Luteibacter rhizovicinus DSM 16549: one gene and its partner. The protein of the gene in region 2 interacts with the protein of the main gene of each other region in a pairwise test. Links are inferred from orthologs where the notes say so. Each region holds a gene or a part of one and is shown on either strand. Other genes may lie near its edges.

Evidence for each region. The genes of interacting proteins can lie anywhere in the genome.
Region 1: the proteins of secG (region 2) and secA interact in binary tests that used the Escherichia coli proteins (3 or more experiments, as listed by UniProt). The link is inferred for Luteibacter rhizovicinus DSM 16549 from one-to-one orthologs.

Annotation. Positions count from the first base shown.
Region 1 is NZ_CP017480.1:769,670-772,947, reverse strand. It holds secA (preprotein translocase subunit SecA), read left to right. Parts: upstream 1-363; coding sequence 364-3,078; downstream 3,079-3,278. Other genes in the region: BJI69_RS03660 (symmetrical bis(5'-nucleosyl)-tetraphosphatase), read right to left, coding at 3,261-3,278; BJI69_RS03670 (M23 family metallopeptidase), read left to right, coding at 1-232. UniProt on the Escherichia coli protein: Required for protein export, interacts with the SecYEG preprotein conducting channel.
Region 2 is NZ_CP017480.1:3,479,530-3,487,686, forward strand. What follows is about bases 2,935-5,734. They hold secG (preprotein translocase subunit SecG), read left to right. Parts: upstream 2,935-4,018; coding sequence 4,019-4,450; downstream 4,451-5,734. Other genes in these bases: BJI69_RS15880 (DUF3772 domain-containing protein), read right to left, coding at 2,935-3,082; tpiA (triose-phosphate isomerase), read left to right, coding at 3,244-3,996; BJI69_RS15900 (DUF1214 domain-containing protein), read right to left, coding at 4,677-5,734. Outside these bases: BJI69_RS15875 (serine hydrolase), read left to right, coding at 1-536; more of BJI69_RS15880, read right to left, coding at 668-2,934; more of BJI69_RS15900, read right to left, coding at 5,735-5,942; BJI69_RS15905 (c-type cytochrome), read right to left, coding at 6,064-6,855; BJI69_RS15910 (cbb3-type cytochrome c oxidase subunit I), read right to left, coding at 6,852-8,157. UniProt on the Escherichia coli protein: Subunit of the protein translocation channel SecYEG. Overexpression of some hybrid proteins has been thought to jam the protein secretion apparatus resulting in cell death; while this may be true it also results in FtsH-mediated degradation of SecY.

The DNA.
Region 1 (3,278 bases), 2.7 Mb from region 2 along the record:
TCAGCGCAGCGGCTATGGCGATGTCATCGAAATCGACCACGGCAATGGCTACATGACCCGTTACGCCCATAACAGCGCGCTGGTCGCGCAGCCGGGCCAGCGCGTGAAGGTCGGTGATGTCATCGCCAAGGCCGGCTCCACCGGCCGTTCCACCGGGTCCCATGTGCATTTCGAGGTCTGGTACCACGATCGGGTCGTGAATCCGTTGGCCTTTGTGAAGGGCCATCGCTGATCGGCCTTGAATCCGCCCCATCCAGTCGCCACCCCGAGGAAAGCCGGGGACGCCCGTAGTATGATCGTCCCTTCGTGCCGGTCGGCTTTGCGCCTTCCGGCAGCCCTTTTCGTTTCAGATCCGGATGATCGATGTTCAATCGTGCACTGACGAGTATTTTCGGCAGCCGTAACGAGCGGGTGCTGCGTGACCTCTCCAAGACGGTCAAGCGCATCAACGCCCTCGAGCCGGAATTCGAAAAGCTTTCCGACGACGCGCTGCGTGGCAAGACCGATGACTTCCGTCAGCGTCTCGCTGCCGGCGAGACCCTCGACGCCCTGCTGCCCGAAGCCTTCGCGGTCACCCGCGAGGCGGCGAAGCGCGTGCTCGGCATGCGCCACTACGACGTCCAGCTCATCGGCGGCATGGTGCTGCATGGTGGGCGTATCGCCGAGATGCGGACGGGTGAGGGCAAGACCCTCGTCGGTACGTTGCCGGTGTACCTCAACGCCCTCGAAAGCAAGGGCGTGCACGTGGTCACGGTGAACGACTACCTGGCACGACGCGATTCGGCGCAGATGGGCCGCCTGTACAACTTCCTCGGCCTCACGGTCGGCGTCGTGTACCCGGGCATGGATCACGCCGACAAGCGCAGCGCGTACCAGGCCGACATCACCTACGGTACGAATAACGAGTTCGGCTTCGACTACCTGCGCGACAACATGGCGCTCAGCAAGGAGCAGCGCAACCAGCGCGGCCTGCACTACGCCATCGTCGACGAGGTCGACTCGATCCTGATCGACGAAGCCCGCACCCCGCTGATCATCTCCGGCCCCGCCGAGGATTCCCCGCAGCTCTACATCGCGGTGAACAAGATCGTCCCGGGCCTCTCCCGCCAGGAGAAGGAAGACACCGGCGGCGACTATTTCGTCGACGAGAAGGGCAAGCAGGTGCACATGTCCGAAGAGGGCATGGAGCACGCGGAGCAGCTGCTGCGCGAAGCGGGTGTCATCGAGCCGGATAGCGGTCTCTACGATTCGAAGAACCTGGCCGTCGTTCATCACATGAACGCGGCGCTGCGTGCGAACGCGATCTACCAGCGCGACGTGGACTACATCGTCCGCGACGGCGAAGTCATCATCGTCGACGAGTTCACCGGTCGTACGCTGGCCGGTCGTCGCTGGTCCGATGGCCTGCACCAGGCGGTCGAAGCGAAGGAAGGCGTGCCCATCCAGCGCGAGAACCAGACGCTCGCCACGGTCACGTTCCAGAACCTGTTCCGCATGTACAAGAAGCTGGCCGGCATGACCGGTACGGCGGATACGGAAGCCTACGAGTTCCAGACCGTGTATGGCCTGGAAGTGGTGGTGATCCCGACGCACAAGCCGATGGTCCGCGTGGACAATCCGGATTCCGTGTTCCTCGGTCCGGACGCCAAGTACAAGGCCGTCATCGACGACATCAAGGCCTGCTTCGAGCGTGGCCAGCCGGTGCTCGTCGGCACGGCGTCGATCGACGTGTCGGAACTCGTGTCGGGCCTGCTGAAGAAAGAAAAGATCCCGCACGAAGTACTCAACGCCAAGCAGCACGAGCGCGAAGCGCATATCGTCGCCCAGGCTGGTGCGCCGGGTTCGGTCACGATCGCGACCAACATGGCCGGCCGCGGTACCGATATCGTCCTTGGCGGCAGCCTCGAGGCCTTGCTGGCCACGCTGCCGGAGACGGCTACCGACGCCGATCGCCAGAAGACGCGCGAAGAATGGAAGAAGCGCCACGAACAGGTGCTGGCTTCCGGCGGCCTGCATATCGTCGGCACGGAACGTCACGAGTCGCGTCGTATCGACAACCAGCTGCGCGGTCGTTCGGGTCGCCAGGGCGATCCCGGCTCCTCGCGCTTCTACCTGTCGCTGCAGGACAACCTGATGCGCATCTTCGGCGGCGAGCGCATCGGTCGCTGGATGCAGATGTTCGGCATGAAGGAAGACGAGGCCCTCGAGGATCGTCTGATCACGCGCCAGATCGAAAAGGTGCAGCGCAAGGTCGAGCAGCACAACTTCGATATCCGCAAGAACCTCCTCGAGTTCGACGACGTCGCCAACGATCAGCGCAAGGTGATCTACGCGCAGCGTGACGAACTCCTCGAGACCGACGATATCGCCGACATGATCGTCGACATCCGCCAGGACGTCGTGGTCGCGCTCGTGCGCAAGTACGTGCCTGCCGACAGCATCGACGACCAGTGGGATATCGCCGGCCTCGATCGCGAACTCGCCAGCGAGCTCAATCTCCGCATCGACCTGCCACAGTGGGTCGAGGGGCAGAAGGACATCGACTCGGAAGCCATCCTCGAGCATGTGCGTGCCGCGGTGGACGCGTTGTTCGCTGAGAAGGAGCTCCAGGTCGGTGCCGAAACCATGCGTTCGCTCGAGAAGCACGTGATGCTCTCGGTGGTCGATAACGCATGGAAGGAGCACCTCGCCAGCATGGATTACCTGCGCCAGGGCATTTACCTGCGCGGCTATGCCCAGAAGCAGCCGAAGCAGGAGTTCAAGCGCGAGTCGTTCGAACTGTTCGCCGAGATGCTCGACCGCATCAAGAGCGAAGTGGTGCAGATGCTTGCGCGTATCCGCATCCGTAGCGAAGACGAGGTCACCGCGATGGAAGCCGAGCAGCAACGTGCCGCCGAAGCGCAGCGCCTGCAGTTCCAGCATGCCGATGTCCAGCAGCTGGGTGTCGGCGGCGACAACGCAGTCGCCGAGTCGGCGATCGCGCCTGTACTGAACGACGGCCCGAAGGTCGGTCGGAACGATCCTTGCCCTTGTGGATCGGGCAAGAAGTACAAGCACTGTCACGGTCAGCTGAGCTGATAAAAAAACCGCCGAAAGGCGGTTTTTTTTTGGGGGGTCTATCTGCAGGTACCGATTCTTTGTGGGAGCCGATTCATCGGCGATCCCGCGGCAGCGGGCCAGGGTGCCTTGGCGATCGGCTTTACCGCATCACCGCTTCGTTGGCTTTTCGCCGCTGAAGCGGCTCCCACAGGGGCTGCCGATCAGTCGCCGCCGCCCTT
Region 2 (8,157 bases):
CCCTCGTGCCCGACCTGAAGCTCGGCATCGTGGTGCTGACCAACCAGGAGTCCGGTGCCGCCTTCCAGGCCGTGACGATGCGCGCCCTCGATGCGTACACGGATGCGCCGAAGACGGACTGGATCGCCGCGTACGCGGCGGGCGTGCGTAAGTCGGAAGGCAATGCCGACGACAGCATGAAGAAGCACGAGGCAGCGCGTGCAAAGGGTTCAAAGCCGTCGTTGCCGTTGGATGGCTACGTGGGTACGTATCGCGATCCCTGGTACGGCGATGTCAAGGTGAGCAAGCAGGGTGGCAAGCTGGTGATGAGCTTCACCAAGACGGCCCAGCTCACCGGCACCCTGGAGCCCTGGCAGCACGACACCTTCATCGCCCACTGGACCGATCGCTCGCTCAACGGCGATGCCTTCGTGAACTTCGATCTCGATCCGGATGGCAAGGTGCGCGAAGTGCGCATGGAGCCGGTGTCGCCGCTGACCGACTTCAGCTTTGATTTTCAGGATCTGCGGTTGGCGCCTGTTGAGGCTGGCAAGTAAGGCATCGCTCGTCTGGACGAAAAGCATCGCCGATGAATCGGCTCCTACCAAGCAGGTTGCGCCAGCTCGGTAGGAGCCGATTCATCGGCGAACGGGTGCTCGCCGCGCGGCATCAGCTACGCAGCCACCCGTCAGCTCGACGGATCATCCGTCGACGCCTTGGGCGCCGCATCCGCCGTCGGCCCGACCACGTCCGACATGTTCCCGCCGCCACGCAACACCAGATCCTGCGGCCGCAGCAACGGAATGTCCGACTTGCGCAGCCGCGCAATAATGTCGAACAGCAGATCGCTCTTCACGTTACCCACGTCGCGCGGCCCACCCACGTAACAGGTCACGGCGAATGTCATCGCCGCACGGTCGACGTTGTCCAGCGTCACCGACGGTGCCGGTGTCTCCAGCACCTGCTTATGCGCATGCATCGCCTCGAGCATGTGCTCGCGCGCTTCCATCGGATCGGTATCCAGCGGCATCGGCAACTTGATCAGCACGCGACCCTGCGGGTTGGCCATCGTCATGTTGCGCACCGGCTTGGTGATGAACGACGAGTTCGGCACGATGATGGTCGAGCGGTCGGATACCTGGATTTCCGTGGCGCGCACGTTGATCCGGCGGATGTCGCCTTCGGCATCGTCGAGAACCACCCAGTCGCCCACCTTCACCGGACGCTCCGCCAGCAGGATCAGGCCGGAGATGAAATTCGACACGATCGCCTGCAGACCGAAACCAATACCGACCGAGAGAGCCGAGGCGACCCAGGCGACGTTCTGTACCGAGAGGCCCATTGCCAGCAGGGCGATCGCGACGACGATCACCACGCCGACATAGCCCAGCAAGGTCGTCAGCGAGCTCCGCATGCCCGGGTCGAGGTTGGTCCGCGGCAGGTACTGCTCGGACAGCCAGTTCTTGATCACGCGCACGGCGAGCAGGCCGAGGAAGAACAAGCCGATCGCCGTGAGGATCTGGTCCGGCTTGAACTCGAAGTTGTAGATCTTCAGCGTCTGCAGCTTCGTGCCCAGCGTCAGGATGTCCGACGCGTCGGCGCCGAACCCGGAGATCACCGCCACCAGGCCGAACATGAAGAGTGCCAGTCGCACGATGCCCGACAGCAGCACGCCCGCCTGGTCGAGTAGTCGCGGGTGCGTGCCGAAGATGGCCTGCGCACGCGCACTCATCGGGCCCTTTTCGGAGAGCAGCGTCTCGAACAGGTCGTCGACCAGGCGCATCGCGAGATAGGTCGCCGAGAGCACGATGACGGTCCACACCACCTGGCCGGCCATGAACGAGGCGAAGGCCACGAAGCCGGTGAGCAGGCCGATCCAGGAGGCGACGATGGCGATCCACGCGGCCGCGATGAACAGGCTGGCCCAGATCGGGCGGGGCGCGGGCGGGTCGCCGTCTTCGTCGACGACATGATGCGAACGGCTCAGGCGTACCAGCCCGACCGCGGTGAGCGTCGTAAGCACCAGCGCCTGCAGGCTGCTGGTCATCACCGTGGCGGCGAGGCTGGTGCCGATCGTGCGATTGAGTTCCTTGAGGAAATAAAACAGCACCACGGCCAGCGAGAAGAGCATCGGGAACCGACGCAGGCTGAGCGCCGTCTCGTCCGAGATGGCGGGCAGTCGCCACGACGGCCGCTTCGCCGAGATCAGGGCGCGACCGAGACCGGCGATGAAGGCGCCGAAGAAGATGATGCGGACGAGGGCCTTGGCCATCGCATCCGTGTCATCGCTGAAGGTCTCGTTCCAGTTCAGGCCCAGGTAGAGCAACTGGGTGCCGAGGCCGGTGGTCAGCGCCGAGGTCAGGGTGATGCCGAGGATCAGCGCGGAGCGACGCAGGCGGCCCGGCGGCATGCGGTTCGCCGTCAGGTGGCGGGCGCGTTGCTCGAGATAGAAGCGCACGCCCGTCATGAGCAGCACGCCGAACAAGGCGCAGACGATAAGGGCGATACGGTTGCCGTCGGTCCAGCTCCTGGCCAGGTCGGTCTTCACGCCGGTCGTGAAGTCGCTCAGGTTAGCCGAGTCACGCGGGAACGCCTTGGCCGGTTCCGACCAGAACGGGCGCGAAAACGGCGACGCCGTGCGCCGGGAGAGGAATTGCTGGAAGCGGATGCGGCGCAGGTCGGCGAGCTGACTGGTGGTTTGCTGCGCTTCGAGCGTGATGCCGTCCGCTTGTTTGATCTGTGCGTCGACGGCGTCGAAGGCCTTCTGGGCATCCTTGCGCGTGGCCGCGAGCTCCGGCGCTTCCTTGGTGCCGGTCGCCGGGGCAGGGCCCAACTGGTCGAGGCGGGCCTTGGCGGCATCACGGTTGGGCGACAGCGCACTGGAGACTTTCTGGGCCTTGCCGACGACATCGCCGGCCTGGCCACGCAGGTCGTCGATCACCTTGTCGGTGATGTTGTCGTCCTTCATCCCCTTTTCGATCTGGTCGAGCTGGGAGCGGAGATCACCGATCTGCTTGCCCGGGTCGTCGTCCTGCGCTTGCGCGAAGGCGGCGACCGAGACGGTCAAAAGGAGGGCGGTAAAGAATATTCTCAGGGTTCGCATGCAGGGATCATCGAAGGCAGGACGGGGCAGGTCAATTCCGAGGGTTATGCGATACCCTCGGTGAACGTGGTGTTCCGGTGGCTTTATGCGGCGTTGCAGCTTTTGCCGCCGGGGGAGCCGCCGCTATCCTGCCGCCCCTTGGCCCCGCCCGGAAGCAAACCATGCGCAAGAAGCTCGTCGCCGGTAACTGGAAGATGCACGGATCGCGCAAGATGGCCGATGGCCTGGTCCGCGAAATCGTCGAGGGCCTGGAAGACGGCGTCGACGTGCTGGTCATCCCGCCCATGGTCTACCTGGCCGATCTCGTCCACAAATACGGTGATCGTGGCCTCGGCTTCGGTGCCCAGACGATTTCCGAGCACCCGGAACAGGGCGCCTTCACCGGCGAGATATCCGGCTCGATGGTTCGGGATGTCGGCGCCAAGTGGACCCTGGTGGGCCACTCCGAGCGGCGCCAGTACTACCACGAGACCGACGCGCTGCTATCGAGGAAGTTCCGGACGGCATGCGATGCCGGCCTGACACCTATCTATTGCGTGGGTGAGACGCAGGAAGAGCACGAGGCGGGTAAGGCCGAGGAAGTCATCGGCCGTCAGCTGGGCGCGGTGATCGATGTCTATGGCGTAGAAGCATTCCGTACCGGCGTGATCGCCTATGAGCCTGTCTGGGCCATTGGGACGGGCCTCACGGCCACCCCGGACAAGGTCCAAAAAATTCATGCGTTCATCCGTAGCCAAGTGGCAAAAAAGGATGTTAATATCTCGCTCCTGACCCGGGTGCTTTACGGTGGCAGCGTCAAGCCGGCCAATGCGGCCGACCTTTTCGCCCAGCCTGATGTAGACGGGGGATTGATCGGCGGAGCCGCTCTCGTAGCCTCCGACTTCCTGGAAATTTGCGCCGCGGCGCGTCGATAACGCGACACGGCAAACAGAAGATATGTTCATCCTCTTCAGCGTTCTTTACATCCTGGTCGCGGCAGCGATGATCGTGCTGATTCTCATGCAGCGCGGCGCTGGTGCGGATGCAGGTTCGGGTTTCGGTGGCGGCGCGTCCGCTACCGTGTTTGGTGCACGTGGTTCGTCGAGCTTCATGACGCGCGCCACGGCAGTCCTGGCAGCACTGTTCTTCGTGCTTAGCCTGGGCATGGGTATCTACCTCGGTCGCTCGGGCACGCCCCAGCCGGCCGCGGATCTTGGCGTGATGTCCGGTGCTACCGTGCCGGCCGCTCCCGTCAACAACGCTCCGGTCAAGCCGGTCGCGTCGGACGTGCCGCAGGCACCCGCCGTTACCGCCCCGGCAGCGAACACCGATGTACCGGCTGCGAAGCAGGAGGCCAACCAGGCTCCCGCGGAACCGGCCAAGAAGTAATCAGCGACACCGCAACACGCTGTAAAAGTTATGCCCAGGTGGCGGAATTGGTAGACGCACTACCTTGAGGTGGTAGCGGTTTAGGCTGTGGGGGTTCGAGTCCCCCCTTGGGCACCAACAAAGATCCGGAGACCTCACCGGATCGCAAAGAAACCCGCGATAGCGGGTTTTTTTGTGGGCGTTTGTCGGTGGTTTCGACCTTCCGACCAGAACGCCCGAACGGCACTCACCCGCGACGGACCAAAGGCGGCGGGTAATACGTCCCATCGATGACGCCGCCGCGAGGTCCGTAGAAGCGGAACGTCAGCGACCAGGGCTTGCCACCTCCCGTGGGTAGCCAGTTGGTCTGGGGCGCATCGACGGGGCGTACGGCGGCGAAGTAGAGCGTTAGCGAGCCGTCATTCGCCTTTACCAGCCCCGATTCCTTGTTCAGCAGGTAGCGCTTCAGGGCATTGGGAAGCACGCGCCGGTGTGCGCGATCCACGGCAATGACCGACCAGAAGTAGGTTGCGTAGGTCTCGGGCAGGTCGTTCGCCGGGAACGTCAGCGTGTAGCTGCCGTCCGCGACGAGGGGAGCGCCGGTGCTGTCGATCGCGCCCCGGTAATACAGCACTTCCTCGAACACGTTGGCCCAGATGCCGCCGTAATTCACCGTCGTGCGGGTGAGCCAGTCGCTGCCCCAGTGGCCGCAGCAGGCGGGCCTCGCCCAGCCCTGTCTGATCGTGCCGCGGCCGATGATCGCCGCAGCGGCAGCGAACTGCTTGAGCGCCATGTTCCGGATGATGCCGTCGACGCGATCGCGCTCAGCGGGATCGACGATCGCCGCGACGATCGTGCGTACCGCGTGTTGCATGTCCTCGAGCGGACTGAGATCCGGTTCTTCCAGGGCAAGCAGGGCCGAATCGAAAGCCTCTACGCCGGGTAGCGCCTCCGTGTCGAACATCAACGTCCGCGGAAGAGGTGGCTCCGCCGGTGACCCTTGCATCTCGAAGGAGAATCGATGCTGGAGTGCGATCGCTTCATCCCAGTTCGCGCCCAGCTCCACTCGCAAGAGAACGCGTGTAACGCGTGCCGGGAGGTCGACGCGTTGCGCGTCCGGAGGCACGATGGCATGCGAACTCTGCAGGCAGACCGCGAACCGGCCGTTCGTGACATCCGGATACAGGCGCTCGTTGATGTTGGCGACCGTCTCGCCCCAGCCGTTGAGGAACTCAACGACGTAGTAACGGTGTTCGATCCTGGGTATGTCGATCAGCAGATAGCTATCTTCGTCGAGAGCCACCCAGGCTTCCGAGTAGGCGACATCCAGGTTCGGGTTGGGCCAGTCGACCTGCCCGGGTTTGCGATGCAGCAGCGTGTTCCATTGCATGCCTTCGCGGTCGAAGTCGATCTGCTGTTGACGGGTGATGAGAAGACGTCCGAGCAGGTAGATATAGGCATCCGCGATTGCCTGCTCGGAAAGCTTGATCGAGGGCTCTTGCTGGTCGCTCATGGCGTGCCCCGCAAATGTCGAGGGCCATACTGTCGCCTGGACACAGCCACGAATCGAGCGTGGTTTTCCGGTCGAATCGCTACGTAAATTTGCGTAGGGCCGATTCGTCGTACTCCCTGGATCACCGCGTCCCGGAGTAATAGTTCACCGACGCATCGATTTCTTCCGGCGTCATGTTGCGCGCGATATTGCGCATCTGGGCACTCGTGTCGTTGCGCCGTGTGCCGTGGGCGAACGCTTCCAGCTGCGTCTTCAGGTAGTCGCGTGGCTGTGGATCCAGCCATGGCACGCCCAGCTTGCTGTCGAGCCGGCCGTGGCAGGAGCCACACGGTGGGATGTTGCGCATGGGTGCGCCGGTCGCAACGATGTCCGGCGCGGCTTGAAGGTCCTGGGCACCGGGTGTCTGCCGGCGGGGCAGGGAGGCGTAGTACGCGGAGAGGTCACGCAGGTCCTGGTCGCTGAGCTTGATGACGAGCGGCGTCATCACGGCGCTCGGCCTTGCGCCGCTCTGGAAATCGCGCAGTTCCTTGTAGATCGACGATGCGTACTGGCCGGCGAGGTTCGGCGTCTGCGACGAGCTCACGCCGCGCAAGCCGTGGCACATGGTGCAGCGTAGTGCGAGCGTAGCGCCCCGTCCGACGCCGCCGCCTGACGCGGGCTCATCGAGCGTGGTTGGCGTCAGGACGACCTCGGAGACCTTCGTCGGGGGTGTGACAGGCGCACTGGTCGGACTCAACCACGACCTCGGTGCGCCGGCGGCACTGCAGATCGAATTCCACAGCCCCTTGAACAAGGCATCCTCCTGCGCCGAGGGTAGCCACACGAAGCCCACGAATAGCGAAAACACCAGCAGCAGGAAAGTGCCGCCCACACTGCCGACGAACCAGCGGTTGCGTAATAGCGGGCCACTCATGGCTTGCCTCCCACGAAGACCGGCGGAACACTCGCCTCAGGCATCCGCATGAGCTGAACGATCGGGTAGCCGTAGTTGGTGATCGTCAGGGCGATCATCAGCGCGACCCACAGCCCCAGCCCATTCAAGGCCCACGGTAGCGTGATCGGCTCATGCACGGCCCGGCTGAAGGTGAAGGTCTCCGGTTCCACGCGGGTGGCCCAGTGATTGCGCACGAGCACCGCGATGAAGATCAATGCCGATACCACGAGCAAGGCGCCCCCGATGACGGACATGACGACCGAGACGCCCTCGGCGAACATGCCGGGTGCGGTGTAGTCATAGAACGCCATGCGTCGTGGCATGCCGAGCAGGCCCGCGTAGTGCCAGGGAAAGGTCAGCACGATCATGCCGATGAACCACAGCCACAGCTGTGTGCGGACGAGGCGGGCGTCCTGGATGACGCGCCCGGTGAGGTGCGGCCAGAGGTCGTAAGCGATCGCGAAATACATGATCACGATCGCGCCACCGAAAATCAGGTGGAAATGCCCGGTTACCCACTGCGTATTGTGGATGGTCGAGTCCAGCTGATAGCTCATGTTGATCAGGCCGCCGGCACCGCCGAACCCGAGCATGACGAAGGACAGCGCCAGGGCGAGCATCTGCGGGTTTTTCCACGGCAAGGCCTTGACCCAGCCGAAGGGTCCGGTGCCGCCGCGTAACCGGGCCGCGATCTCGACCGAAGCACAGATGGTGAACACCGTCAGCAGGGTCGGCACCGCGACCATGGCGGTGAAGATGGAATGGACGACCTTGAAACCCGAGCCGACTTCCGGATCCGCAAACAGGTGATGGATGCCGATCGGCATGGCGAAGACCAGGAACAGCGCGAACGAGATGCGCGCCATCGAATCGCTGTAAAGCCGACCGCCGATCGCGCGCGGCACGATGGTGTAGAAGGCGATGTACGCCGGCATCAGCCAGAAGTAAACGATGGCATGGAGGGTCCATGAAAAAAGGACACGCGACAGCCCGGCGTTGATGGTGGTGGCATAACCCAAGGCCACGGGAATGATCTGGAAGAGCAACTCCAGCGCGGCGCCGACCGCGGTCCACGCCCAGAGATAAGCGCCCGCGACATTCGCGAACATAGCCAGGGGAACCGGTGCACCAGGATGCGCGCGCTTCCACACGTACAGGTTCACGCCCATGAGGGCGACCCACACCCAGGAGCCGACCACCACCAGCACGACGCCAAGGTAATAGAACACGTTGCCGATCATCGGCGGATAGAAGGTGTACAACACCGAATCCAGCCCGAGC